DNA from 2 places in the Pelotomaculum schinkii genome. Region 2 is predicted to be linked to the other one. Evidence: riboswitches for the same ligand, from Rfam matches in the RefSeq annotation. Region 2 holds a riboswitch; the other holds the start of a gene.
What was found. Region 2 has a riboswitch for cobalamin ahead of cobT (nicotinate-nucleotide--dimethylbenzimidazole phosphoribosyltransferase). Riboswitches for the same ligand answer to the same signal wherever they lie in the genome.

Region 1: linked by a shared signal. The riboswitch ahead of cbiD (cobalt-precorrin-5B (C(1))-methyltransferase CbiD) and the one ahead of cobT (nicotinate-nucleotide--dimethylbenzimidazole phosphoribosyltransferase) in region 2 are both predicted to bind cobalamin.

What each region holds. Positions count from the first base shown of each region.
Region 1 is NZ_QFGA01000001.1:496,975-506,302, reverse strand. Features, by position in the region: gene Psch_RS02490 (AzlC family ABC transporter permease) at 34-765, shown strand; gene Psch_RS02485 (AzlD domain-containing protein) at 765-1,070, shown strand; gene Psch_RS02480 (DUF8066 domain-containing protein) at 1,149-1,286, shown strand; gene Psch_RS02475 (hypothetical protein) at 1,421-1,759, shown strand; gene Psch_RS02470 (HAD family hydrolase) at 1,813-2,109, shown strand; gene Psch_RS02465 (histidinol-phosphatase) at 2,246-3,082, shown strand; gene Psch_RS02460 (DnaD domain protein) at 3,155-3,973, shown strand; gene Psch_RS02455 (ATP-binding protein) at 4,018-4,749, shown strand; cobalamin riboswitch at 4,766-4,978, shown strand; gene cbiD (cobalt-precorrin-5B (C(1))-methyltransferase CbiD) at 5,143-6,258, shown strand; gene cbiE (precorrin-6y C5,15-methyltransferase (decarboxylating) subunit CbiE) at 6,240-6,908, shown strand; gene cbiT (precorrin-6Y C5,15-methyltransferase (decarboxylating) subunit CbiT) at 6,865-7,464, shown strand; gene cobM (precorrin-4 C(11)-methyltransferase) at 7,712-8,467, shown strand; gene Psch_RS02430 (cobalt-precorrin 5A hydrolase) at 8,464-9,328, shown strand, end outside.
Region 2 is NZ_QFGA01000002.1:36,838-46,165, reverse strand. Features, by position in the region: gene Psch_RS11185 (MtnX-like HAD-IB family phosphatase) at 1-507, shown strand, start outside; gene Psch_RS11180 (purple acid phosphatase family protein) at 510-1,928, opposite strand; gene ychF (redox-regulated ATPase YchF) at 2,079-3,179, shown strand; gene Psch_RS11170 (radical SAM protein) at 3,920-4,825, shown strand; gene Psch_RS11165 (S-layer homology domain-containing protein) at 5,058-7,706, shown strand; cobalamin riboswitch at 7,771-7,947, shown strand; gene cobT (nicotinate-nucleotide--dimethylbenzimidazole phosphoribosyltransferase) at 8,066-9,130, shown strand.

The DNA.
Region 1 (9,328 bases), on a different contig from region 2:
AACCTTTGGTCTTTCATGTAGGAGTTGATATTTATGGCTTTATGGGGGGCTCAAAAAGAGGTAGCGCAATTCCGCCTGGGTTTAATGCAGGGCCTCTCAATATTTCTCGGTTATCTCCCGGCCGCGGTAGCTTTTGGAGTACTTGGCGCATCTACCGGACTTTCGTATTTTCAGGTTGCTGCGATGTCGGCCTGGGTGTACGCCGGGGCCAGCCAGTTTATGGGCTTGAATCTGCTCCAAAGCGGGGTGAGCGTACCTGAGATAATCCTGGCGACATTCGTCCTGAATTTGCGCCACGTTTTAATGAGCACTGTCCTATCGAAAAGAATACAGGGAAACAGGGCGCTAAAGGGTCTTCTCTCCTTTGGGATAACCGATGAGACCTTTGTGCTTACCACCATTGGCAGTTCTGTCGGAACAGGGTCGGAAGAAACCGTGAGAGAAATTACAGCTGCACGCTTTGCGGGGGTGGCTGTGATCGCATACAGCGGCTGGGTTACCGGTACTGTTTTCGGGACAGTATTTGCCGACATCCTGCCGCAGATAGCAATGAAAAGCATGGGTATATCAATATATGCAATGTTTATTGCCTTGCTGGTCCCGTCCATGAAAAAATCGGGCAGGGTTGCTATGATATCCTTGCTGGGAGGCGCCCTTAACTGGATATTATTAAGTGAGCTCAAATTATCCACCGGCTGGAGTGTCGTTGCGGCGACCATGCTGGCATCCGCCTGCGGCGCGTTGTGTTACAAGGAGGGAAAATAGTGAAAATTTACCTGTTGATAGCCGGTATGGCCCTGGTCACATATATACCAAGGCTGCTTCCGATGGTACTTCCCGAGAGGCTGCAGTTTCCTATTTGGCTGGACCGTTGGCTGCAATATGTGCCTTATGCGGCACTGGGGGCTTTAATCTTTCCTGGCGTATTGGCATCTGTTGACGGCCGGCAACCCTGGCTGGGGTTGTTGGGAGGATTTACAGCAGGGCTCCTGGCGCTGGCTGGATTAAACATATTGATTGTACTGGCCGGCGCCATAGCTGTAGTAGCTGTTGCGTTATCAATTATCTAAGCCAAAAGGGGCTCGGTTTATCTGCAGGAATAGAATTTTTTTTGCTGAATATTAGGGGTAGTTGAAAGGAGTTGTTTTATGAATGCAATTGCGTTTATCCCTATAGCAGCTTTGTATGTGTTCTTGTCGGTAGCAGTGTGGCGGTTTATGAGGGCACATGAGTCAATTGCCGAATCAATCAGGATGATAGCTGAAAATATAAAGAAGGAGCCGTAAGGCTTTTCTATATTGTCTATTGTATGTTTTATTATGCCGGAACTGATTTGGAGCCCTCCACGAAAATAAAAAACACAGGGAGTATGGATTGTTTTATAATATAGACATCCCTTTAAAGAGGAGTGGCAAGGGTTATGAAGCGTGGTATTTTAATGGACTTTGATGATACCCTGGTGGAAACCACGGTCTATTTCAACCAGGCAAAAAGTTGGTTTGCCACGCTAATGGCTGGAATGGGTTTTCCCGCTGAGAAGGCTTTGTCCACCTTAAACGAGTATGATATTAAAAACGTGCAGTTGAGCGGGGGATTTTTTAAGGACTGCTTTCCACGTGCGTTGGTGAGACTTATGAGTATTGCTGTCGCGTTTATGGCACAAATTACTGCAGCAAAACGCGGCAGGAAATTGAAGACCTGGGCTGGTGGGTGTACCGGCAGCCAGTCCGGCCAATCCAGGGCGCTGAAGACGTTTTGACGCAGCTGTCCGGGAGGTACCCGCTTCTTCTCGCCACCAAAGGGGAACCTGCAGTGCAAAACCTGAGAGTTGAGCAGAGCGGGCTGGCTCGCTGGTTTGACAAGGTCTATGTCCTGAACGAGAAAAACGCTGCAGCTTATACCTCAATTGCCCTCGAGCAGAAAATCAAGCCGCCGCTGTCCTGGGTGGTGGGCAACAGCATGAAGTCAGACATAAACCCGGCGCTGCAGGCAGGCTTTAACTGTATCTTCATTCACCATCCCCACACCTGGGACTTTGAGGATGAGGAACCTCTGGGCGGTCACATCAGTGTCGACAGCCTGACCAGTATACTTGAGTTCATAACTTAAAGATGCGTTAAATTTCTATGAGGCATGCTCGAATAATTTTAAACCCGCAATTTTAGTCGTAAGCTGTAGGTAGTAGGGCGCAGGTGGATCCTGCATTCCCAAATTTAAGCCTGCATTTCAGCTTGGGGGTAAATAGATGCGCGACTATCATGTTCACCCCGGTTATTCAATTGACGCGGAACCTTCCGGTATTGATGAATACTGCAGGAAGGCTATCGATATTGGGCTTAGTGAAATCTGTTTCACCACTCACCTGGAAGTTGACCCGCAGCGCAAGCAGCTGGACTGGTTTGTCCGCATCGCCCAAGGCATAGTACCAATGGACGACCTGATATGGCTTGACGTGTATTTCCAAGATATCGAGGACGCGAGGCGGAAGTGGTCGGCACACGGCCTGAAGGTTAGGGCAGGAATCGAAGTGGGGTACGACCTGGGGCAGGAAAAAGCTATTGAGCGGGTAGTCAGGGGCTACCCTTTTGATTTTGTGATGGGCTCTGTCCACTGCCTGGAACATCTGGCCATATCTTCAAAGAAGGAAAGCCGCCTGTATTTCCCTGGCAGGCAAATGCTAACGGGGGTAGGGGAGTACTTTAGGCTCCTGTCAGAGGCGGTAAGCTCCGGCCTGTTTGACTGTATCGGGCACCTGGATCTTTATCGCCGTCATGGCCGGCATTATTGGGGGCCGGAGATTTCGCGCGCCCACGAGGAGTTTGCGGAACCGGTCCTCAAAACTATAGCAGCAAGGGGCATGAGCCTGGAGGTTAATACCTCCGGTTTGCGCCGTGGACTCAACGATTTCCATCCTTCCATGGATATCCTTGAACTGGCTGTGGATTCAGGTGTCAGGCTATTTACGTTGGGCTCCGACGCCCATCGCCTGGCGGAACTCGGGATGGGTTTGGATAGCGCACTGGAATTACTGGCCGGCTATGGTATCGAACCCGTTTCCTACCTCTTGCGGCAGCCGGTTTAAGGGGCGGAAAAAGGTGGACAAAACCACCCCCTTACCATAAAATAAAATTAGGAAAACCAGGAGGCAAACCCCATGACTCAGAGAAGCGGGAAAATAGTAAAATGTGACCAGGAAGGCAATATCACCGCTACTTTTGGAGCTGACCTCCTGCTTGAGGGCTCAACGTCAATTCCCAACATCCTTCTAAAAATTTACTCAAGTATTGGTATCTCCGATTACCAGATGATGCTCTTAATCCAGCTGATCAGACTGCACGTGGAGGAAAAGGAGCTTTTTCCGTCCCCCGAAAAGCTGGCTGAATGCATGGAATCTGATCCAGCCAGGATTAGGAGGGAACTGGCTGGTTTGCTCGAAAAAGATATCATCTCGGTCAGCCGGTTCTATGACGGCACCCGCAACCTTATTGTGGAGGGGTATGATTTTGAACCCCTATTCTTAAGGGTCTCGGATATCTGGGCAGGCTTGCGCGCCCAGGAGATTGAGGAATCTGAAAAGCTGATTAAAAGTTCGGCCGGTTTAGGTGACAGCCGGTTTGATGTCCATACCGTCGACCTTATTTCCTTATTTGAGAATGAATTTGGACGGCTTCTCTCCCCCATAGAAGTTGAGCAAATCGACCAGTGGGCAAGTGAAATGGAGCCATTGCTTGTTGTTGAGGCGCTGAAAAGGGCGGTTCTGGGGGGTAAACACAACTTCAAATATATTAACACCATCTTGATAGAATGGAAAAAGAACAATGTCAGGACGCTGGAGGAAATATCCCGCTACGAGCAGGATTTTCAAAAACGGCGCTCCAGGCAAAAAAGCACAAATACCGGGACAAGCCCGGGTGGCGCGGACAATAATAACGATGCCAGGAAAAAGGCTTTCATCCGGACTCTTTATATCTAAAACATGACTTTTCTTAACAATATTTAAGGGATGCAGGTGATTGGGTGGGCTGCCAGCTGTGCGGTGACCGTGGCGTAATTATAATGGAGGAAGGGGCTATACCCTGCCGGTGCATGAAAGAAAAGGCAGCAGCAAAACTGTTAAAGGACTCCAGACTGCCTGTTAATCTTCAAAAATGCACATTCGAAAACTTCAAATTCAAATATTACGCTAAAAACTGTCTCGATCTGGTCAATGGGATATCTTACTATGAACTGGCTAAACATGCTTTTGAAGCGGCTCAAGGTTTTGTCAAAAGATTTTCGGCTGATCCCGGAGCCGACGGACTGCTATTTACAGGGCAGGTGGGAAGCGGTAAAACATTTCTGGCCTGTTGTATCGCCAATACCCTGCTGAAAGAAGGAAACTCAATTCTTTTTGCTGTGGTGCCTGACCTGCTGGATCAAATACGTTCGACCTATGACACGGGAAGAAATACTGAGGACCTTACCGAGTTTGACCTGTTGGATACGGCCAGGCAGGTGCCGCTCCTGATTTTGGACGACCTGGGGGCTCATAATTACACGGAGTGGACCAGAAATAAAATCTATTCAATTATCAATTACCGCCTCAACCACCGTCTTCCGGTCATCGTAACCACCAATATCAGCCCCGAGGACCTGGAAGGCTATCTGGGAGAAAGGACTACTTCACGCTTGCTGGAGATGTGCAAGCCCTACCGGTTTTTGGTGGATATGGACATACGCGCTATACAGCGCAAAGAAAAAGGTTATTAAAACCTGTAAAATATGAAAAAGAACAACGCGGACAGGTGCCCCGCCGAGGGGAGAATAGGGAAGACCGGGGAAATGGAAACTGGTTCCAAAAAGGTCCAGATCTAAGGAGCCGGCGCGGTCCCGCAACTGTAACCGGGAGAGTACGCCGCACTTTTGTCACTGGGTTAACCGGGAAGACGCGGCAACAAAGACCGGAAGCCAGGAGACCTGCCTGTCTGCTGCTCACCGCAGGCTTCGCTGGAAAGCCAGGGGTTTTTTTGACGCATATGAAAAGCCCCGTCTAGTTGACCGGGCTTTTATCATTTCTCCGGCTTGGTGCGGCCAACGGAGCTTTTGTCGCAAGGAATTTTAGTTCTTCGGCCGCATGGAGGAAGCTGTTATGAATGAACTGTTATGAATGAATTGGAAATATCCATGCTGAAGACCGGAATTACCACCGGCGCGTCAGCTGCAGCGGCGGCGCGTGCGGCGGCATTGCTGCTGTTGCGGGGTGAAACCAACAAAAATATTACCATTGTGAACCCTGAAGGAAACCTGCTTGAGGTTCCTGTTGAGAGTTTGGAACTGGACGGCTCCTGTGCCAGGGCTGTTGTAATCAAGCAGGGGGGGGATGATCCCGATGTAACCAGCGGCCTGCCTGTGGTAGCTGAAGTCGCTGTCTGTGCTGGCGGCGTTCATATCATGGGGGGACGAGGTGTCGGGGTTGTTACCAGGCCAGGCTTGCAGGCGCCGGTAGGCAGTCCCGCCATAAATCCCGTTCCGCGTAAAATGATTGTGGATGCCCTGGACGACCTTATTAGGCCAGGCTCGGGCGTAGAGGTTACTATTTCAGTCCCCGGGGGCGAGGAGGTGGCTCTCAAGACCCTTAACCCGCGTTTGGGGATTGTTGGAGGTATTTCCATCCTGGGCACCACCGGCATTGTCAGGCCGATGTCTGAAGAAGCTTTTAAAAAATCACTCGCTCCACAGGTTGACCTGGCTGTGGCCGCCGGCTACCGGAAGGTCGTCCTCACCCCGGGCCGGATTGGCTTCCGGACGGCGGTCGAACGGTATGGATTGCCTCGCGAAGCTGTGGTTGAAATGAGTAATTTTGTGGGCTACATGCTGGATGTCTGTGTCGACCGGGGCATTGAAGCAGTTTTATTATGGGGTCACCATGGGAAATTAGTAAAAGTCGCAGCCGGCATCTTTCATACCCACAACAGGTTGGCCGACGGGAGGATGGAGACCCTTGCCGCCTTCGCAGGTCTTTACGGGGCGCCGGCCGGTCTAATCAGCAAAATTATGGCAGCGGGTTCTGCTGAAGAAGCGTTGGGTTTGCTTAAAGAGAGCGGCTTCGCCGGAATATTCAATGCTATTGCGGCCAGGGCCAGTACCAGGGCCGAGGCTTATACCCGCACCCGGTTGAAAGCTGGTACGGTACTGCTGGGGTTGGATGGAACGATACTGGGTATGGACGAGTCAACTCGTTTAATTGGAAGGGAAATGGGATGGCAAAAATTGCTGTAGTAGGGGTTGGACCCGGTGGCAAGGAACATCTGACTCCGGCAGCCATACGGGCGGTCGCTGAGGCGGATGTCCTGGTGGGCGGGGAGCGCAGCCTGGCCCTTTTCAGCGGTCAACCGGGCGAAATTTTCACTATTAAAAACAATCTGCAGGAAATGATTGAGTATATCCGGGAGAGAATGGACGAGAAAAAAATTGCGGTAATAGCTTCGGGTGATCCCGGCATGTACGGTATCCTGCAGTACCTGAGGCGGCATTTTACCCCTGCCCAGCTGCAGGTCATCCCGGGTATCAGTTCGGTACAGTATGCTTGCGCCCGGCTGGCAGTTTCCTGGCACGACGCCGTTGTGGTCAGTACCCATGGACGGGACCGGACCGTACTGGCAGAGACCGTGGCAGGCAATAGCAAGGTAGTTGTCCTGGCCGGACCGGAGGAACCACCGCCGGTTCTGGCAAGTGTCCTGGTAAACGCCGGCATGAAAGACAAAACTGCTTATGTCTGCGCCGAACTTTCGTACCCTGCCGAAGAAATTAATGCCTTTACCATCCTTGATCTTGCCCGATGGGAAGGCCAGTGGGATAAAAGAAATTATGTTATGGTGATTTTGGATGAACAGCCGATGGATTTACCGGACACCGGGAATAAGCGATGAGCTTTTTGTGCGCGGCAACGTCCCCATGACCAAAGAGGAAGTACGGGTGATCACCCTGGCCAAGGCCAGGTTGGCGCCCAATCATGTCGTGTGGGATATTGGAGCAGGAACAGGGTCTTTGTCAGTTGAAGCCGCCTTGCAGGCCACCGGTGGTTTTGTTTACGCCGTGGAGCGCAGTCCGGCAGGGATTCACTTGATTCAAAGCAATATGAAGGCTTTTGGATTGGATAACTTGAAAATCATTGAAGGTGTCGCGCCGGAAGCCCTGGACGAGCTGCCGGACCCTGACCGTGTTTTTGTAGGCGGCAGCGGGGGACATTTGACCGGCATATTAGAAAGTGTTTACCAGAGACTTCTACCAGGGGGCAGGATTATTGTAAACACGATTACTCTGGAAACCGCGGCTCACGCTTTAGAACTACTGCAACAGTTCTATGGCGATGTCGACGCGGTGCAAATCAGCGTCGCCAGGGTAGTGAAAGCCGGCGCCAGCCACCTCCTTAAGGGTATGAATCCGGTTACGGTTCTTTCAGCGGAGAAGAGGGCTAATTACTGATAATAGATCTCAATAAAGTAGTCTTTCAAGATCTGACACGGCCTTAAATACCTGAAAAAGACCAAACATTCTTATAAAATACCCCGGTGTAGGCGCCATTTTAATCGCACACGGCGTGTCGGCGCCGCACTTGGACATCTTAAATGGGGCTTTTGTGCGAATGAATTCGCACCTATATTTGAGCGACATTGTAGCGGCCGAAAGGTTTCAAGGTAGTTGTTTATTCGTACAAAAAGGGGGGGTTGATATGATTTATTTTATCGGAGCAGGCCCAGGGGATCCGGAGCTGATTACAGTAAAAGGAGCAAGACTCTTGGCTGAAGCCGAAGTGGTCATATATACCGGTTCCCTGGTTAACCCGGCCTTACTCGATTACTGTAAAGAGGGGGCCGAGATACATAACAGCGCAGGTATGTCCCTGAAAGAAATTATAGACACTATGGTTGAAGCGCACGCCAAAGGTAAAAGGGTGGCCAGGGTCCATACCGGCGATCCTGCCCTGTTCGGCGCGATCCAGGAGCAGATGGACGAATTGCGCCGGGACGGCATACCCTTTTCCGTAATACCGGGGGTTAGTTCCTTCCTTGCTGCCGCAGCGGCTATCCCTCATGAGCTAACCTTGCCGGGTGTAACCCAGACGGTAATCCTGACCAGGGCTGAAGGACGGACACCTGTGCCAGCTGGAGAAACGCTGTCTTCCCTGGCCGGGCACGGCGCAACCATGTGTATCTTTTTAAGCGTGCATATGATGGCGGAAGTGGTCAAGGCGCTTAAATCAGGGGGGTATACACCGGACACACCGGTTATTGTGGTAGAGCGGGCATCCTGGCCTGAACAGCGGGTCATTCACGGTACCATTGAAGATATTGAGCAAAAGGTGATGGAAGCAGGGGTCAACAGGACCGCCCAAATCATGGTGGGCAAGGCTTTCGGGGCGAATTACGAGCCTTCCAGGCTTTATGACACAAGCTTCGACCATACCTTCAGAGGGCCGGCACAGTGAAAATAGGGGTAGTGGCCGTGACCAGGCAAGGCGCCGCGACTGCCTTAAGGGTTTCAACTGCGCTCTCGGAACTGCCGGGGGCAGAGGTTGACATACTGGCGCCGGCCAGATTCGCTGCTAGTTTTCCAGGCTCACGCCCATACAAGCAGCCCCTGCGTCAACTGTGCAGTGAAATATTCCAACAGTACAGTTGCCTGGTTATGGTTATGGCCATGGGTATCGTTTTCAGAACCATGGCGCCTTGCCTTGGCAACAAAAGGACAGACCCCGCGGTTGTTGTAATGGACGAAATGGGGCAGTTCGCCATCAGTGCTCTTTCCGGCCACGTGGGAGGAGCGAACGACATGGCCCGTTATATCCAGAGCAAGCTGGGTGCGCTGGCGGTAATCACCACGGCTACTGATGTGCAAGGACTACCTGCGGTGGATCTTTTGGCGCGTGACTACAACCTTGCTGTTGAACCTCTACATCATCTGAAAACTGTCAGTGCGGCCATGGTTAACGGGGAGGATGTCCATTTTTATATTGACGACGCATCAAAAATAACAGAGATTATAAAATTTCACCCCAAACCCATAGATAATTACCTGCAGGCGCCAAAGAAAGGCATTATTGTTTTTATTACCAGCAGGTTAATCGCCGGTCTTCCATCTGAATCGCTGTTTTTGCGACCGCGACACCTGGTGGTGGGACTGGGATGCCGCACGGGTATCAGCGCTGCGGCAGTCAAGGAAGCTGTGGAACAAGCCCTGGTCCTGGCGGACCGCAGCCTTGCTTCGGTGCGCCTGCTGGCTACTATTGATTTGAGGTCGGGAGAAGCAGGACTGGTTCAGGCTGCGTATGAAATGGGATTGCCCCTTG
Region 2 (9,328 bases):
GAACGCAAGGAATTGTCAACGCAGGAGTGCGCCAACCGGACTTTTCAGCTTTTCCGGGCCGGTATCGACGACATCGCCGGGTTGATGGAAAAAATGGAGATAGATAATTTCTTTAAGCAATTTTTGAGTATCTGCCGGGAAAAAGGCTATAAAGTTTATGTTTTAAGTGATGGCTACGATTTTTGTATTGAAGCAGTTTTTGAAAAATATGATATACAGGTTCCTTATTACGCAAATAAAATGCTATATGACCGGGGCTTCAAAATTGAATGCCCTCACTTCAATGAATCATGCGGGAATTGCGGAACCTGCAAAACGAAACTGATGACGGCGTTAAAGGAAGAGGGTCAGGCTGTTTACATAGGAGATGGTTATTCCGACACATGTCCTGCTATGCATGCCGATGTTGTGTTTGCCAAAGGAGACTTGTATATCTATTGTCTCAAAAAAGGAATCAAAACGATTCGTTATGAAACTTTTGCAGATATATTAGCTTACATTGCCTAAGCTCAACTCTCATTACCAACCTCCATAATCCTTGCATACGCGCCGTAACGGAAAAATTTCTCCCGAAATGCTTGAGTTGTCAAATGCAGAGAATCATAACGGCCAAGTATGACTTTAGCTTTTTTGGTATCGTACGCGGGTATGAGGCTGGCGCCATCAATAGACCGGGCATTTTCATAGAGCTTGTTGGCATTCGTATTATCCAGTGTTACAGATAGTTCATACTGCTTGGGGCGGAATAATTGGTCATTGAAATAAGAAAAACTACGGTCACCGATACGGCCCAGACAGTACCTGGTTAGAATTGCTTTCCCGCCTTTTTTTAGAATAAACCGTTCCCGAGACATCTCTGATAAATCAAGCCTGCTCACTTTATATGAATTGTATGCAAAGCCGTTTTCATATACCCGTACAACGGCATAGGCGCAGGGAAACTGAACGGTTGCCGGAACTTCCACATACGGGCGGCTGCCGGTCATTAAACGGTTGACGCTCACATAATTGCGGTGTATATGCCCGCAAAAAATACCTTGTATATTGGGAAAGGACCGGGTAAGCTTCAGAAACTCCCGGTTGTTTTTTATCCCAAACCACAAGTCCGGGCCGTTACAGGGATGGTGAAGAAACAGGAAAGCCGGCCGGTCTTTGTTTGTTGTCAACATGCTTTCAATCCACCGCATTTGAACAGGATCAATGTCGCCCCAATTTTCATCCTGTCTGCATGAATCGATCAGCAGAAACAGGTAATCTTTAAATATTATACTTGTGTAAGTTTTTTCTCTATCGGCTAGGTTATCAAGGAAACCTTGTTCACCTAGACCGGAATTTTTCGTATATTTGTCGTGGTTGCCGGGGCAAAGAAGATATGGTGTATCACCAAAGTAAGGCAATAGCTGATTCCTCAATCCCAAATACTGAAGCCTGCTGGCAGTGTCGGTCAGGTCGCCGGTAATGACGGCCAGGTCGATATTCCTTCTCTTACTGTCCAGAATACACTGGGTTAAGAGAGGATTTGCATAATCTACAAGTTTACCAAAATAAATCTCATTGATATCTTCTGCGACTTCTCCGTAGTTGATATGGGTATCGCTCATAACAGCAAAGCTGAACAGGTATTTCCCCTTTGGCGCAGGCAAGGTTGTAAAAGAATTGAGAGAACCTTTGACGCCGTTGCTTTCCACCTGGTACCAGTAGCGGGTGGATGGTTTTAGATTATACATTTCTAAATAGTGAAATTCTGAATCCAAGGCAAAAGTGTGTTTTTTAAGGTGTTTTGGCGTTTCTCCAATATACATGGAGGTATCCGCGCGTTGTTGCGGGGTTACCCAGGTGATGACGGCATGTTGACTACCCAAGGTACAAAGTTCTTCGTTGGTAATTTTTGTACCGGTAGAATTTGTGAGTTTAATCTTTGAACCCATGTTCCCGTTTCTCCTCATTTTTTATTATTCTATTAACGAGGGTTACAGAATGTAAACAGACCCTGAACGGGGATTAAGCCAAGAGCGGGCTATTCAAAATAAAACCAGTTTGTAAATCAATGGCGCTGGTGATAAACTACTACTTGGGTGATGAATATGAATCTAAATTGTGGTCTGATTGGTCTTCCAATGGTCGGGAAGACAACAATTTTCAACCTTCTGACGGGAGCGGGGGCGGAGACTTCCAATTTTTTAACCGGCAAAGCAGAAACCAATACCGGTATGGCCAGGTTGCCGGACAGCAGGGTGGATCTACTTAGTAGTATGTATAAGCCCCGCAAGACTACCTATGCTCAAATCCATTTCAGCGATGTGCCCGGACTGGTACGCGGCTCAAGCCAGGGAAAAGGAGTGGGCAACCAGTTCCTCAACGCCATCCGCAACGTGGACATGCTTGCCCATGTGGTGCGGGCTTTTGAGAACCGGGATGTGCCGCATGTGGACGATGAGATTAATCCCTTAAGGGACATCGAGACCATACATATGGAACTCCTGTTTGCGGATATGGAGATCGTTGAGAGAAGGATTGAACGTATTAAAGGCGGTAAAAAGGTCAAGAAAGAAAACCTGATCGAGCTCGAAGTGCTGGAAAAATGCCTCGGGGCCCTGGAAGAAGAGCGCCCCATAGGCAACCTGGAGCTTACCGCCGATGAAAGGATGGTTTTGAAAAATTATAGTTTCCTGACTGAAAAACCTTTACTGCTGGTAATCAACATTGATGAACGGCAGTTTAAGGCACAAAAATACCCCTTCAAGAGTGAGCTTCTCGCCTATGCCGCAGAAAGGGGACTGCCTGTCCTGGAAATAAGCGGGCGAATTGAAATGGAAATCAGCCAGCTGCCCGACGAGGACAAAGAGCTGTTTTTGGCAGACCTGGGTATAACACAGTCGGGAATTGACCGCCTGGCGCGCGCCGCCTACGAGTACCTTGGGCTGATCTCTTTCTTTACCGTTGGAGAGGATGAGGTGAAAGCCTGGACTATTCAAAAAGGGACCGACGCTAAACGGGCGGCGGGTAAAATCCACTCGGATATTGAGCGGGGTTTCATCAAAGCTGAAGTTGTCAAATACGCAGACCTGAGAGAGACCGGCAGCATGAGCAAGATCAAGGAAAAGGGCCTGTTCCACCTGGAGGGCAAAGAATATATTGTGCAGGACGGGGACGTCATAAACTTCAGGTTTAATGTTTAATTCTACATTTTTCAACATCCGGCTGAACCATCCAGCCAAATTCAGCGTCATATTGATAAGGACATCCTAAAAATCCTCATGCATTCAGATGTGGGTGCGCATTAATTGTAACCTGGTTTTGCAGCCATTATAAATTTGGGTGAATCGCAAGGTAAGGTCATTGTTAACTGGTTCTCGAAAAGTCTCTGGGGTAGTGGTCTGGGGGTTATCCTCCGCTCGCTTCGCAATTCTCCATTAGTGAAACAAGAGCGTCATACCGACCGCATCTACAGACAGCCATCCGGTAGCTACGCGCTATTTAAGCTTTTCTGCATGCAACGCACGCGCTAAGGAACGCACCCAGGTGCTCCGCTCGCTCCGGATAACCCCCAGCCCGCAAGTCAAGCCTTTTCGAATAGTATTTTTGAGACAGGTGAGGCAGGTGACGAGACATATGTCTCACCATTGTGTATTTTCATTGATTTAAAGTTTTAGATTGGCTCATGACCTTTTAAAAGTTGAACTTACTGTTTGTCTTTGAGTAAATAAGCAGGGTTGTTGAAATAATACCTGTAAAGCTTAAAGAGAAACAGGGAGGTCAACCATGCCAACTCAAAGAAATGTGGCCGCGGCTATTCTTGAGCAATTGGCCGCTTGGGGTGTCCACAACGCGTACGGGCTGGTCGGTGATGATATATTTTTAAATAAAATCGCCTGAGGATAATGACCCCGCGCGGGTCTTTTGTTTGAAAGGAATAATTATGAGCCAAGGGTCCTATTTGCAATTAACAACCGGAGAGTTGGGAAAAAGAGCTAAAAATGCCGTTGACATGCTGGGCGACTGCACGGTGTGCGCTCAGTACTGCCGGGTCAACCGCCTCAAGGGGGAACTGGGCCTCTGCCAAGGGGGCAGGTATGCTGCGGTAAGCAGCTTTTGCCCTCATTTCGGCGAGGAAGCGCCGCTGGTCGGCTCCGGAGGGTCGGGAACGATATTTTTTGCATTCTGCAATTTGAAGTGTGTTTTCTGCCAAAACTGCGACATCAGCCAATATGGTTATGGTGATGAGGTTTCTGCCAGGGAACTTGCCGAAATGATGCTGGAACTGCAGGAGGGTGGCTGCCACAACATCAACCTGGTGTCGCCGAGTCACTTTGCTCCCCAGTTCCTGGAAGCGCTTGTTGTAGCTGTTGACTTGGGGCTGACAATTCCGATCGTCTACAACACGGGTGGTTACGACACGCCGGCAACGCTTGACCTGCTGGAAGGCATTATTGATATATATATGCCGGATATAAAGTTTGCAGATGATGACGCCGGGCGAAAGTATTCAGGCGCGGCAGGCTACTATACCGTAACCAGGCAGGCCGTAAAAAAAATGCACGACCAGGTCGGTGACCTGGTTATAGATGAACGGGGGATTGCCACCCGGGGACTGCTGGTAAGGCACCTGGTCATGCCCGGTAACCTGGCCCGTACTGAAAAAATCATGGAATTTATAGCCGAAGAAATATCCAAGGATACTTTTGTCAATGTTATGGACCAGTATTATCCGGCCTACAAGGCCTTTGACCATCCCGAATTAAACAAAAGAATCAGCAGAAAGGAGTATTCGGCGGCGGTTCAGGCCGCCAGAGAGGCCGGTTTGACCAGGCTTAACGGCGGGTGACAACCCCGCCAAACGATATGGTGAACCGTAATTAATTAGTTAGAAAATCATGCCGCTATCGCGGCGTCACGTATCAACTAAGTGATGTAGGCGCCATTTCAATCGCAAAACGGCGCGTCAGCGCCGCACTTGGGCGCCTAATGTGGCTTTTGAGCGAATGAATTCGCACCTACATTTGAGCACATTGTAGCGGCCGAAATGTTTTCAAGGTAGTTGTATGGGAGGGATTCTTTTGTCTATTAAAAGTTTTAGAAGAATAATAAAAAATATTGTTCTGGTATCCATAATATTGTCTCTGGTTGCGCCCTTTCAGGCTTACGCCTATCAGGTGAACGGCAACAACGTCACTGAGGAAATCATCACCCAGGGGGTTGTTTTACATAGCATCAACCTGAATACTAACGAGGGACCGCTGAATGTTTATGTCCTCGAAGCAGATCTCTCCAATCCTTACGTTAAAATTGATACGATCATCGGATCGGACGGCACCCTCAATAAGAACCAGTCAGTGCTGGATATGGCCAAGCGTACCGGGGCGGTGGCCGCTATCAATGGAGATTTCTTTCAAATGGCGGAAAGCGGCCGGACCATCGGTTTAGCCTATCAAGGCGGGCAACTGGTGGAGAGCCCCGCCCTGCGTAATGATATGTATGGATTTGGCATTACCGAAGATAAACTGCCGCTGTTGGAAATTTTCAACTTCACCGGCCAGGTGGTCACAGAAGCCGGTAAAAGTTTTCCGCTGGCCGGAATCAACAAGCCGGGTTATCTCTTGATGAACGGACTTTCATCTGATGTGGATGCCCTTAATATGTACACAACGCTGTGGGGTACCACCAGCCGGGGTAAAATATCCGGCCTCACCGGGGTAAAAGTTGCAGTGGTCAGGAACGGAGTCGTCCAGCAGGTCTTAACCGACCAACCGGGCGTAACGATCCCGCAGGATGGTTTTGTCCTGCAGGGACATGGCCTGGCAGCCCAATTCATAACCGACAATATGCCGGTGGGTACAAAAGTTGCCGCCAGCTACTCGGTGGCCCCTCACGGAGACAAACTCCTGGCTGCGGTGGGCGGACAGGCACTGCTGGTTGAGGATGGCCACCTGCCTGCCTACTTTACCCAGAATATTTCTGGTAAAGTCGCCCGGACGGCGGTTGGTGTATCAAGTGACGGCAAGACTCTCTACCTGGTGGCGGTTGAAAGGAAGGCTGCTGCCGACGGGACTATAATCAGCAGGGGTATGAGCCAGGAGGAGTTGGCTGAATTTTTGATTTCAATCGGGGTCTGGAGAGCTGTTAATTTGGACGGTGGTGGTTCCACCACCATGGCCGCACGGAGCCTGGGTGACTTCGAGGCCAGCCTGATCAATCAACCACAGGGTTCTTCCTTGCGATCGGTTGCAGATGCTATAGGCGTTTTTTCGACAGCGCCGCAGGGCAGTTTGCACGGCATGGCTTTAAGCGGGCCGTCGTTGGCTCTTGCCGGAACACAGGCTTCATTTAGCGCCAAAGGGTATGATCAATACTACAATCCTGTAAGTATTAAACCAGCCGACATAAAATGGTCCGCAACTCCTTCAGGTGATTTTACCGGTAATGTTTTAATACCTAAGCAAGGTGGTACGGTAACCGTCACGGCCAAGCTGGATAACGTACAGAGTTCGGTGAATGTGCAGGTTGTCGGGCCGGAGTCTCTATTAAGTTTAGCTGTAACACCGTCGGCTATTACTGTTAAGCCTGGGGAGAAGGTTCCCCTGTCGGCAAAGGTGAATACAATTTATGGTGATACCTTTGATTTAAAATTCCAGGATGTCACATGGACCATCAGCGGTTCAATAGGTAAGATTGCGGATGGCAGCTTTACCGCGACAGATCAGGTTGCTGAAGGTGAAATTAAGGCCACCTTCCAGGGGTTGAGCACATCGATACCGGTTACTGTTAAACCGTCCTGGGTAGAACTGCAGGCTCTTCCGGAGCAGGAATCATCTGCTGGACTGGATAGCTGGATTCATGTTACGTTCCCTGCGTCAAGCGTATCAGCGCCGGCCACGATAAGGCTGGCTTATGCCGCTGAGACTACCGGGCTACCGGCGAACTGCATCAACCTCGGCGCAATAACGGTAAGCCCGGCGCCTGGGGAGAAAGCTGATCTCATGGCCCCCTGGTGGCTGAGTTGGGATTATCAACCCGGTACAATAACAGGCCGTCCGGCCATCCTGATGTGGGATGATTCCACTAAAAAATGGGAAGAGCAGCCTGCCAGGCTGGATGACCAGGGTGAGGTGAAAACAATTAGCGCCCGGGTATGGGGGTTTGGCCAACTGGTCCTGGTGGATGACCATAGGAGACTTCCGTCCTTCAAGGATACCGGCAAGCACTGGGCCGAAGCGGCCATCAACGACCTGGCGGCGCGCGGGGTGGCCAACGGTTTTCCCGATGGCACATTTCTACCCGGTCAGGCCGTAACCAGAGCTCAGTTTGTCAAGCTGCTGTCATCAGCCCTGCAGTGGCCGGCCGTGGAAAAGTTACCGGCCTTTAAGGACAGCATACCGGACTGGGCCAGCAGCGCTGTCGCTGCCGCGGTTGCCAACGGGGTCGTCTCAGGTTACCCGGACGGTACCTTTAGGCCGGATGCCAGCATTACCAGAAGTGAAATGGCTGTTATGATCGACCGGGCGCTGGCGCTGCAGGAGACAGACGAGAACCTAAAGTATAAAGATACTGGATCAATTCCCGATTTTGCCAGAACCGCGGTGGCCAAAGCTACCAGCGCCGGTTTATTGCAGGGCGAAGGCGGCTTATTCAGGCCCAAGGACGGGGCAACCCGTGCGGAAACAGCGGTGGTGGTCAGCCGGGTGCTTAAGTTGTGGGTTGAAAAATAGAAAATATTTCTGCTTTAAACAGCAGGAATATGTATGGCTAAAGTTGAATCTTTATGAAAATTATTACTGTGTTAAACCAACAGGTGCCCGCTGGGGAGAATAGGGAATCAGGTTTAAGTCCTGAGCGGTCCCGCCACTGTAAACACGAGCGCTATCGCTAGTTTACCACTGGCAGTTTGCCGGGAAGGTGCGATGTGTGATGAATGTGAGCCAGGAGACCTGCCTGTTGTGTCCACGAACCCTGCTATGCAGGGGTATCCGATGGATGATGGTAAAATCCACGGCCTGATGAGGCTGTGGATTTTTGTTTTTTCCCCAGCCGATTCCAAGTTCTAACTATATTAGGAGGTTGAAAAACAATGCTTTATCAAACCATCAAGCAAATTGGGGAGCTGGATCGCAAGGCCATGGAAGAGGCGCAGAAACGGCTGGACAGCTTAATCAAGCCGCCGGGGAGCCTCGGCGTGCTGGAAGAGATAGCAGTACGCCTGGCCGGTATTACCGGCAAAGCCAAACCCCGCGTTCAGGGGAAATCGGTTATCGTCATGGCGGGGGACCACGGAGTGGTCGACGAAGGTGTAAGTGTAGCGCCCCGTGAAGTTACCGTTCAGATGATGCAGGCAATGGTAAATGGTGTAGCCGGAATAGGGGTTCTGGCAAGGCACGCTGCTGCCAGGCTGGTTGTGGTCGATGTCGGTGTTCTCACGCCCGTCGCCTTGCAGGGTGTCGTACAGCGTAAGGTCAGGGCAGGTACCGGGAATATTGCCGCCGGCCCGGCTATGTCACGGGACGAGGCAGTACAGGCACTGGAAGTGGGGATAGAGGTAGCTCAGTCCGAGATTGACGCAGGAAGCAACCTCCTCGCTACAGGCGATATGGGGATCGGCAATACCACCCCGAGCAGCGCTATCCTGGCAGCCTTTGGCGGCTATACAGCTGAAGAGGCGACCGGCCGCGGGACCATGGTCAACGACGAAGTTATGAAACTGAAGATTTCCGCGATAGCCCGGGCGCTCGCAAAAAACCGGCCGGATCCGGAAGACGCCCTGGATGTTCTGGCAAAAGTCGGCGGGCTTGAGATCGCCGGTCTGGCCGGTGTGATCCTGGGGGCCGCTGCCAGGCGGACGCCGGTATTGATTGATGGGTTTATAACCACCGCGGCCGCCCTGGTGGCCTTCAAACTGCAGCCTAAATCCCGCCAGTACATGATTGCCTCCCACCTGTCCGGTGAACAGGGACACCGCCTGATGTTGGACCTGTTGGATCTGCGCCCGGTGATTCACCTGCAAATGAGGCTCGGGGAGGGAACGGGAGCCGCTCTAACCATGAGCCTGGTTGAAGCTGCCACGAAAATAATGCGGGAGATGGCTTCTTTTGACGAAGCCGGTGTCTCCGACCTGGAAGAAGATAAAATACTGAAATAAAAACACGGAGACAGCAGCGGATGAAAACTAGTCAATGTGGGGGTACGCCGGACTCTTATTTTCAGATTAGTTATTTTTTTTACTTGATATGATTTTATTGTGCTATACTATTGTTTACAGGCAGCAGTTAAGAAACAACTGCAGGATCCTTGTCGGAAGGAAACAACTATAAAAGCAGCTTTATGCTGCTGGGTGGTG